Regions from separate parts of the Sporosarcina sp. NPDC096371 genome, predicted to be linked through region 2. Evidence: riboswitches for the same ligand, from Rfam matches in the RefSeq annotation. Region 2 holds a riboswitch; each other region holds the start of a gene.
What was found. A riboswitch is a leader RNA that binds a small molecule or an ion and turns the genes downstream of it on or off. The one in region 2 is predicted to bind preQ1.

Region 1 (3,283 bases), on a different contig from region 2:
TCATCAGCATCGTAATTGTTTCCAACTTAACGGTCTCTGCATCCCAATACTCAGGATTTTTCTTTAATACAATGATGTCTTTATGTTTCCATGTGTCCATCAAGAAAGGACCGTTCGTTACATAATTTGCGGATACATCATGTGCCCAATCTTTATTCGCTTCTACTACTTGGTGATTGACAGGGAAGAACGTATAGAATGCCGTTAATTCAAGGAAGTAAGCTGTTGGTTGCGCCAACTCGACGACTAATGTTTTATCGTCTTCTGCTGTAATTGCTACATCGTCCAAAGAACCGCCTTGTTCTTTTGCGGCTTCCGCACCTTTAATCATATACAATTGGTAAGCATAATCTGTTTCAGCGTTCGCTGGATCTAATACCCATTTCCATGCATATTCAAAGTCTTGGGCTGTTACTGGATCTCCATTTGACCATTTTGCATCTGGACGAATTTTGAACGTATACGTCAACCCGTCCTCAGACATTTCAGCAGTTTCAGCCATCGCTTCTTCTATTTCCCCTTGTTGGTTCACGCGCATCAAACCTTCAAACGTCTGGTTCAATACTGCACCAGAAGTTGTATCTGTCGCCAGACCCGGGTGTAGGGAAGGTGGCTCTGTTTTAATGTTTACATTCAACTTCTGTTCTACTACCGCCGGCTTTTCGACATTCGTATCCTCTGTTTTGTCATCTTCTTCTTTTTCTTTACTCGTCTCATTCTTGTCCCCACCGCAGGCAGCTAAAAATAGACTCATCACAAAAACCAAAGCTAGAAGTAATGACCACTTTTTCAATTTCATAAAGGACCTCCTCATACTTTTTTTGTCTTCTCGCAAACTGATGATTTCAATTTGCACCGTGAGTCACTATACTCTCAAATGATGATTGAATATTACAACATATTAATATTCTTTTACATTTATCGATATTTGTCATAGAAGCGTTGAGGGGTGAATATCTATATAAGTTAAAGTTAATTTGATACACCTTGCAAAGGTAACAGAAATGCCCATCACCCTAGTGGTACAACAAGGTGCAGAATACTACGGAGTTTTCTTACATTTCCTTCACACATATACAAAGTAAATAGACTATGATATGCTGTTATGCAGGCTTTTTGCCCCGTGGTTCGTAGACCATCCCACGATAAAAAACTAAGGAGAAATGAATAATGAAAGTCAAAACTCTAGCAACCAGCGGGATTATTGCCGCTTTGTATGTTGCTGTCACATTTTTAGTCGCACCATTTGGATTCACACTCATTCAATTCCGTATTTCTGAGATGTTCAACCATCTTATCGTTTTTAACAAGAAATATATTTTCGGTATTGTCATCGGTGTATTTATCGCTAACTTGCTCTTTTCACCAGTAGCGGTTGATATTATTTTCGGAGTATTGCATTCATTAATCGCTCTGTCTATTACGATTTTTACCACGAAATTTATAAAGGGAATCTTCAAAAGAATGCTAGTGAACACAGTCGTCTTTACGCTCCTGATGATTATCATCGCATTTCAACTTAGCTTCTTTGCAGATATTCCAGAATTTAATGGACTACCGTTCCTTATCATCTATCTAACCCTTGCAATCGGTGAATTCGTTGTCATGGCAGTTGGGATTCCACTTATGATGGCTTTGAACAAACGCCTAAACTTCAAAAAACTTATCTAAACGTTATTCAGTGCGTTATTGATCTTATCTATCCCCTCCATTTCACTTGCCTTAATTGAAATAGAGGGGATTTTTTAAGGAGATGTGTCAATTGTATATAACAATCGAAGAAGCAGCTGAGCACTTGAGTATGCCAGTCGGACAAATCCAAAAGTATGTGCTTGAAGGCCGTATTCGCTCCGTTCATGACGGTGAACAATTTCTCATTAACAAAGCTCAATTCGGTCTCTATTTTGAACAACTTAAAGCATTAAAACAGCAAATGGATGACTGGCGTAACGAACCCATTCCGGCCGATCGCGATATAAAAGATGAAGATTGAAAAACCGGCTAAGGACATAGATGTCTTTAGCCGGTTTTTCTGCTACTTCGCGAAATATAGGTATAATCGGGAACGAATAAGGGGAAACTGTTCTCATCAAATGGTTGCTTTCAAAACGTTTTGCTAGTATAGTTGGACACTGTCTCTAAATGACCAGCAATTCAAGGGGGAAGTATGAAGAAAATTTCAAATGTCTTTTATATCGCAATTGGGCTGATTACTTTAGTCGTCATATATGGCGCGTTATCACCCGCAAGTTTCGAAGCCTTCACGGCAAACGCCAAAAACTTCGTTGCATCACGGTTCGGTTGGTATTACATGTTACTCATGTCATTCACAGCCATACTCAGTGTCTATTTCATTTTTAGTCCATACGGAAAGATCCGTCTTGGTAAAGATAGCGATCGTCCACAGTTTTCAACAGTCTCCTGGATTGCCATGCTATTTTCGGCCGGAATGGGAATCGGGGTCGTATTTTACAGTGCAGCTGAACCATTATCCCATTTCGCAATCAATCCCGCGACGGAAGATCCCAATACGGATGCAGCTTTTAAAGAAGCTTTGCGCCAGTCTTTCTTCCACTGGGGATTCCATGTGTGGGCTATGTACGGAGTTCTTGCCTTATCACTCGCCTTCTTCCAGTTCCGCAAAGGGGAACCGGGATTAATTTCAGCAACATTGAAGCCGATCTTCGGTAAAAAGATGGAGGGGCCATGGGGCATTTTCATTGATGTACTTGCCGTTTTCGCGACATCGTTCGGAGTCGCCACTACGCTCGGCTTCGGTGCTGTTCAAATTAATGCAGGCCTGCATTACTTATTTGACGTAACCATCGGCATTAAATCACAGTTTGTCATCATTGCGGTCGTTACCGTTTTATTCGTCGCATCCGCCTGGTCCGGTCTGAGCAAGGGCATCAAGTACTTGTCGAATACGAACTTGGTACTTGCATTCGTCCTACTCGGCTTCATCATCATTCTCGGGCCTACGCTACTCATTTTCAATATGTTCACCGATTCACTTGGCGGCTATATCGCTAACCTGATTCCCATGAGTTTCGGCACCGCACCTTTGGACTCAACTGATCGTGAATGGTTAGATGGGTGGACAATTTTCTACTGGGCATGGTGGATTTCATGGGCACCCTTTGTTAGTATGTTCATCGCCCGTGTTTCAAAAGGCCGTACCATCAGAGAATTCATGATTGGTGTACTCGTTGCGCCTACATTACTCGGGACATTTTGGTTTTCAGCGTTCGGGACAACGGCGATTGATATCCAGAAAAAGGGC
Region 2 (3,283 bases):
CGAAATCTGTAGTCATACCAGAGCTCGGTGGTTTCGGGGACAGCGTGATATCATCTATATTTAATAACCAGTCTTGCCAGAAAGAAGCTTGCGTTTCAACGGCGACTTTCCAACCTTTTGCATGGCACAGGTCGACGAGTTCGCCAATGCCTTTATGAAGGGCGGGATTCCCGCCTGATATCGTTACATGGGAAAAGGATTTCCCGCCGATTGACAGAAGTTCCTCTATAATTTCACTTGGTTGTTTCGAAGTACTGTGTCCCGAACCGTCCCATGTAAAACTAGAATCGCACCACGAACAAGAATAATCGCAACCGGCTGTCCGGACAAACATCGTTTTTTGCCCAATGACCATGCCTTCCCCTTGAATCGTAGGACCGAATATTTCCATCACAGGGATTTTCATAGGATCTCCTCCTGTTCTGGCCGATAGACGACGTAACTTGTCGGTGTTTCTCGAACAATGACTTGAAGGCAGACCGGTTTATTGTCACGCATTTGAAGGACCTGATGAATCGATGTCCCAATCTGTTCCGCCAATCGTTCAGTCGTCGGAAAGACATTCTTGAATTCTGGATGATCATTCAATACGGAGTGATCATATTTATCGTGAATGAGGTTTTTTAGTTGTTTGAAATCGATTAGAAAACCGAGTGCATCCAACTCATTTCCTCCGATGGTTATATTAATATGGTACGTATGACCATGCATCACCTGGCATTTCCCGGCTTCTTCATTCGGAATGAAATGCGCTGCTGAAAAATGCATGTCTTTGTTTAATTCAAATCGATAGGCATGCTGCACAGACGGGTAAAATTGCTGCATCATTTAGTAGCACCTACTGACTTTCTAGATAAGTAAGCAGTGAGCCCTTCATTCCGTAACACACAGGCAGGGCAGTCCCCGCAACCTGAGCTCGGAACACCGTTGTAGCAAGTAAGGGTTTTCTCTTGGACGAAATCGAGCACATCCAGTTCGTCGGCCATTGCCCATACTTCGGACTTATCGAGCCACATAAGCGGCGTGTGGAGGACAAATCGTCCGTCCATTGCTAAATTCAATGTTACATTCAGTGACTTGATGAAATTATCACGGCAATCAGGATAACCGCTAAAATCCGTTTCGCTCACACCTGTGATTAAGTGCCGAGCCCCAATCGCATCTGCATAGACAGCCGCAAATGACAGGAATAGATGATTCCTACCGGGAACAAAAGTTGACGGCAATTCACCTTCTACTTCCTTCACGTCAATGTCATCCCGCGTTAAGGCGTTTGCAGATAACTGGTTAATCAGGTTCATATCCAGTACTTTGAATGAAACCCCAAGTTCCTTGGCGATTTCCTTTGCACATTCAATTTCAGCTGAATGGCGTTGACCATAGTCAAACGTCACCGTCGCGACTTCACTGAAATTTTTTAATGCCCAAAATAGGCATGTCGTACTGTCTTGGCCGCCACTAAAGACGACAACCGCTTTTTCATTTTTCATCATAAACAGCTCCTTAGTTTTTTAGAGAGGGAGTTTGCGAACCTCTTTTTTTGAACCTTGTTAATAATAGCATAAGTAGTGCGTGTAGGGGAGAAGGGAAGGAAAATAGGTAGTATGTACCCTATATTTGGCCAAAAGAGAATCCCTCCCCCATTCAATCATGAAGGGGGAGGGATTCTGTTTACAGTCGTTTAAAACTATGAAATTTTGATTTCCAATAACTGTTACTTAAGCTTGTGACTTGTGATTTCTTGCCACCAGCATGGACGAATTTATTGTCGCCAATGTAAATGCCAACGTGTGAAATACCTTTACGATATGTATTTTGGAAAAACACCAAATCACCAGGCTGGGGAGAGGTTACTTTCTTCGATTGTGCAAATTGGCTAAGCGTGGTGCGTGAGATGTTTTTACCAGATTTTTTGAAAGCATATTGGACGAATCCGCTACAGTCAAATCCGTTAATTGTAGTCCCACCAAATACATAAGGTATCCCTGTCAGCTTCATCGCCTGATTAACAATGCTTTTAGAAGCCGTTGATGGCTTAGCAGTGGATTTGTTTGCACTTGTCGAATTACTAGTCTTTGTCGATGTTTGTAAGACTTGTTTTGGATAGATGGTATCTGACTTTAAGTCATTCCATTTTTTAAGATTAGTTATGGATACATTGGTTGATTTTGAAATGTCCCATAACGACTCTCCGTTTTGGACAGTATGTGTGCTTGCTTCTGCATTAGTAGTTGTGATTCCGAATGCTAAAGAACCTGCTATGATTAGTGAATATGCTATTTTTTTCATTATGTAATTCAGCCACCTTTTCTATTAATCATTGATGAGTCAATGACTATAACTCTAATAGTAGGCAACGAGGCATCGTAATACAACGCTAGTTCGATTACAGATTCATGACACGTCCGTAAAAATTACGGGATATTTTGGGCATGCATCCAATGCTAGGGTGAAACAGGCAAGTTTCGTGCACTTGTATATGAATTCATCATGATTAAAGAGACTTTATAGGGACTACTTTGCACCCAAACGGTCACATGCGGTTAGAAATACTAATAGTATAAGTAGGTAAAGTTTACCTACAAACCAATCGTTGGGAGGCTGAATATGCCAGCTATTACGGGAAGGGATTATATCAATCGAATCGACGAGATGCAGACGAATGTTTGGGTAGATGGTCAACCAGTAATAGGTAAGATTTCCGAGCACCTCGCCTTTAAAGGCATTATGAAGAGCCAATCCGCCTTATACGATTTACAGCATGACTTGTCCTTACAAGACGTCATGACGTACCCGTCGCCAACAACTGGCAGGCGGGTAGGCATGTCCTTTTTACAGCCGACTACGATAGGGGATCTAGTGAACAGGAGAACCATGGTTCAACAATGGGCGCTATTGAACAATGGCATGATGGGGAGAAGTCCGGATTATATGAACACCGTATTAATGGCGCTGGCATCATCTGTTGATTTATTGGAAGGAAAAGAGAACTGCTTTCCTGAAAACGTACTAGCGTTTTATGAATATGCACGTGAAAATGATTTATCGTTGACACATACGTTCATCGATCCGCAAGTCAATCGGGCTCAATTCTATTTTGAGGAGGAAGGCGAGCCAATCGCTGCCAAAGTGGTAGAGAGGAACGAAACAGGTATCATCGTTAAAGGTGCACGGCTACTCGCAACACAGGGCGGCATTACAGATGAAATTCTCGTGATGTCAACAGGCGGGGGGAATGATAACGCAAATGGATTTGCCTTCGCGATTCCTAGCAATAGTGAAG
Region 3 (3,283 bases), on a different contig from region 2:
GTAGAGGACGGTATATTCAAATGAAAAGAGGCTTCATTATGCGTGGTTTTGTTTATCTTATCGTATTCTTCTCGTTTTTCGACTTATTTTCACAATTACCTGTCATGAGTCCGTTTGCATTATCTCTTGGCGCATCGCCATTTTTAATAGGTCTTGCAGTTGGTTTGTATTCATTCTCCAATACGATTGGGAATATTATTTCTGGCTTTATGACGGATAAGAAAGGTCCATTTATGATTCTGTTAGTCGGACTTTTTGCAGCCGCATTATCACTTTTCCTCTATTCTTTCGCATCCGGACCCTTGTCATTACTTGGTGTTCGTTTTGTCCATGGATTTATGGAAGGGCTAATTGTCCCTGCAGCTTTCACTTTCCTCGCAAATCGCGCAGAAGGGTCGAAGCGCGGAAAAAGTGTTGCTATTTCTGGAGCCTTTGTTGGATTGGCCGCAATCGTTGGGCCAGCCTATGGGGGGATTGTCGCAGCCAAGACAAGTACACCTTTCATCATGGCAGTTAACGGCGGTATCATGCTTGTACTGGCAATCGCTGCATTTTTTGTCCTTCGCTCATTTACTTATGTTCCAAAAGATTCTACTGCACAGGGACAAAAATTCAAAGTCAGGTATTTGTTCCAACATCCGGGTATGGTACGCGCATTTGCGGGTGCATTCTTTTTAATGTTCTCACAGGGTGTACTAGCACTCGTATTACCTCTCAAAGTGGCAGCACTTGGCTTTGATACAAAAACAAGCGGCCTGTTACTAAGTACATTCGGTGTTATCGCGATTTTGATCTTTTTATTGCCTGTTAACCGAATTTTTGACCGGGTCCGCCCAATGGTCACATTGGCTTTCGGTATTTCCCTAATGGGATTGGCGATGTTGTTTCTAAGTCAGATTGAACAATTGAATTACTTGTACATTGCGATGGCCATATACGGAGCTGGATTCGCCTTCCTGTTCCCTTCCATCAACTCTTTGCTCATCGACTCATCTTCCGCTGAGTTCCGTGGGAAAGCATACGGCTACTTCTATGCTTTCTTCTCGATTGGTGTCGTTGCCGGATCTAGCGTCATCGGATTCCTCGACCTGACATACAAAGGCGGATTTATGCTGACAGGTATTATTTTGTTAGCTGTAGCCCTGTATGCACTTCTGGGCATGAAAAAAAATAGGTCTATTGACAAATCATCGCAAGTCGGTTAATGTCAGAGACGAAACGAATACCCCGTCTGGGAGAGGTTCATAGCGACCCTCTTAAAAAAACTATGGATGACGATACTTCGCCATGTCCATTTGACATGGCTTTTTTTTCGGCGTTTATGACCCTCCCTGACAAAATTTATGGGAGGTTTTTTTATTGGCTGGAAGAGATGAAGCAACATTGAACGATTTAACGTTACTTGGCAATCAAAACACGAAGTACTTGTATGAGTACAACCCGGGAATTTTAGAGTCGGTTGATAGTATGCATGTCGATCGCGATTACTTTGTAAAATTCAACTGCCCGGAGTTTACATCACTTTGTCCGATGACAGGACAACCTGACTTTGCGACTATCTACATTAGTTTTGTCCCAGATAAAAAGCTTGTGGAAAGTAAATCGCTCAAGCTATATCTATTTAGCTTCCGAAATCACGGTGATTTCCATGAAGATTGCATCAATATCATCATGAATGATTTAATCAAATTGATTGAACCTCGTTACATCGAAGTATGGGGGAAATTCACACCACGCGGTGGTTTGTCTATCGACCCTTACTGCAACTTTGGAAAACCTGGAACAAAATACGAAAAAATGGCAGATTACCGGATGATGAACCATGATATGTATCCGGAAAACATCGATAACCGATAACCAGGAGGTCTCACACATGCTCTATTATTTAAATGGGATTTTCGTTGGGCTATTGATTTTATCTAACATATTGGCCGTTAAATTGTTTAGTGTAGGTAGCTGGATTGTCTTACCTGCCGCGGTAATTGTCTATGTGTTCACATATCCGATTCTTGACGTCATTACAGAAGTATATGGAAAAAAGGCCGCGCACCGCACCGTACTAACCGGCTTCCTTACACAACTTTTCGCCATTATTTTTATCTGGATTGCGATTCAATTGCCGGCAGCACCTTATTATGAAAATCAACAAGCATTCGAAACGATTTTCACCGCTGGATTCCGTGTGACAATCGCTAGCCTTGTAGCTTACCTTGTCAGTCAAAATCTCGATGTAATGATCTTCAACAAACTGAAAAGTCGTCACGGTGAAAAGAAATTGTGGATACGCAACAATGCTTCGACAATGGCAAGTCAACTCGTCGATACAGCCATTTTCATCACCATCGCTTTTTATGGGATTATGCCACTTGGCGCATTGCTAACACTTATCGCAACACAATATGTGTTCAAATTTGTCGTAGCCATTTTGGATACACCGATTGTCTATCTATTGGTCTCGATTTGTAGGAAGAGAGAATCCAAAAATACGATAGAATCTATTCCTGCACGGCCCCTATAGCAAACGCAAAAAGAGTAGGCACATGGTTCATTCATGCGCCTACTCTTTTTATGCATTTTGTACAGTATATAATTTTATTTCTTCCATAAATGCTTCACCATAGCGCTCTAGTTTAGCCTGACCGACGCCATGTACCTCAAGGAATCCCTCATCTGTCACGGGCATTCTTGTCGCCATGTCTTGCAATGTTTTATCCGAGAAGACAACGAAAGGCGGCACGCCAGCATCTTGCGCCATCTGGCGGCGAAGTGCCCGAAGCTGCTCGAACAATGGATTATCAGCTGTAATTTGTTTAGTAATCACAGACACTTTGCGATGCACTTTTACGTCACCTGTTAATACATCTTTCCCTTGCTCGCTGACATAAATAATTGGGAATTGCCCATGTTCAACACCAAGGTAGTTTTCCGAAATAATAAATTCGATGAAATCGGAGATGTCTTTAGCGCTCCGGTCTTTCATCAAGCCATATGTAGGCAGCTTTTCGAAACCAAATTCAAGTACTTTCTTATTGCGCGATCCCGTCAACACTTGTGCAATCATCGTCTTACCAAAGCGTTGTTTCATACGGATGACGCAGGATAGTACTTTTTGGACATCCACCGTGACATCTGAACTTTCTCGTGTATCAGTACAATTTGCACAGCGACCACAATTGACTACGTCCGTTTCCCCAAAATAGGTAATGATGAATTTTTGCAGACAGGTTTCTGTATGGCAAAAGTCAATCATCGATTGCAATTTTTCCAATTCCGCCGGGATACG

Region 1: another riboswitch for preQ1. It lies ahead of ACIQ0H_RS06955 (QueT transporter family protein); the one in region 2 lies ahead of queC (7-cyano-7-deazaguanine synthase QueC).
Region 3: another riboswitch for preQ1. It lies ahead of queF (preQ(1) synthase); the one in region 2 lies ahead of queC (7-cyano-7-deazaguanine synthase QueC).

What each region holds. Positions count from the first base shown of each region.
Region 1 is NZ_JBIWFE010000002.1:202,341-205,623, reverse strand. It holds gene ACIQ0H_RS06960 (peptide ABC transporter substrate-binding protein) at 1-799, opposite strand, end outside; PreQ1 riboswitch class I at 1,118-1,163, shown strand; gene ACIQ0H_RS06955 (QueT transporter family protein) at 1,171-1,671, shown strand; gene ACIQ0H_RS06950 (excisionase family DNA-binding protein) at 1,763-1,993, shown strand; gene ACIQ0H_RS06945 (BCCT family transporter) at 2,168-3,283, shown strand, end outside.
Region 2 is NZ_JBIWFE010000009.1:102,801-106,083, forward strand. It holds gene queE (7-carboxy-7-deazaguanine synthase QueE) at 1-406, opposite strand, end outside; gene queD (6-carboxytetrahydropterin synthase QueD) at 403-828, opposite strand; gene queC (7-cyano-7-deazaguanine synthase QueC) at 825-1,490, opposite strand; PreQ1 riboswitch class I at 1,498-1,541, opposite strand; gene ACIQ0H_RS18975 (C40 family peptidase) at 1,672-2,289, opposite strand; gene hpaB (4-hydroxyphenylacetate 3-monooxygenase, oxygenase component) at 2,608-3,283, shown strand, end outside.
Region 3 is NZ_JBIWFE010000003.1:505,400-508,682, reverse strand. It holds gene ACIQ0H_RS11115 (MFS transporter) at 39-1,205, shown strand; PreQ1 riboswitch class I at 1,232-1,275, shown strand; gene queF (preQ(1) synthase) at 1,360-1,857, shown strand; gene ACIQ0H_RS11105 (queuosine precursor transporter) at 1,874-2,518, shown strand; gene recQ (DNA helicase RecQ) at 2,567-3,283, opposite strand, start outside.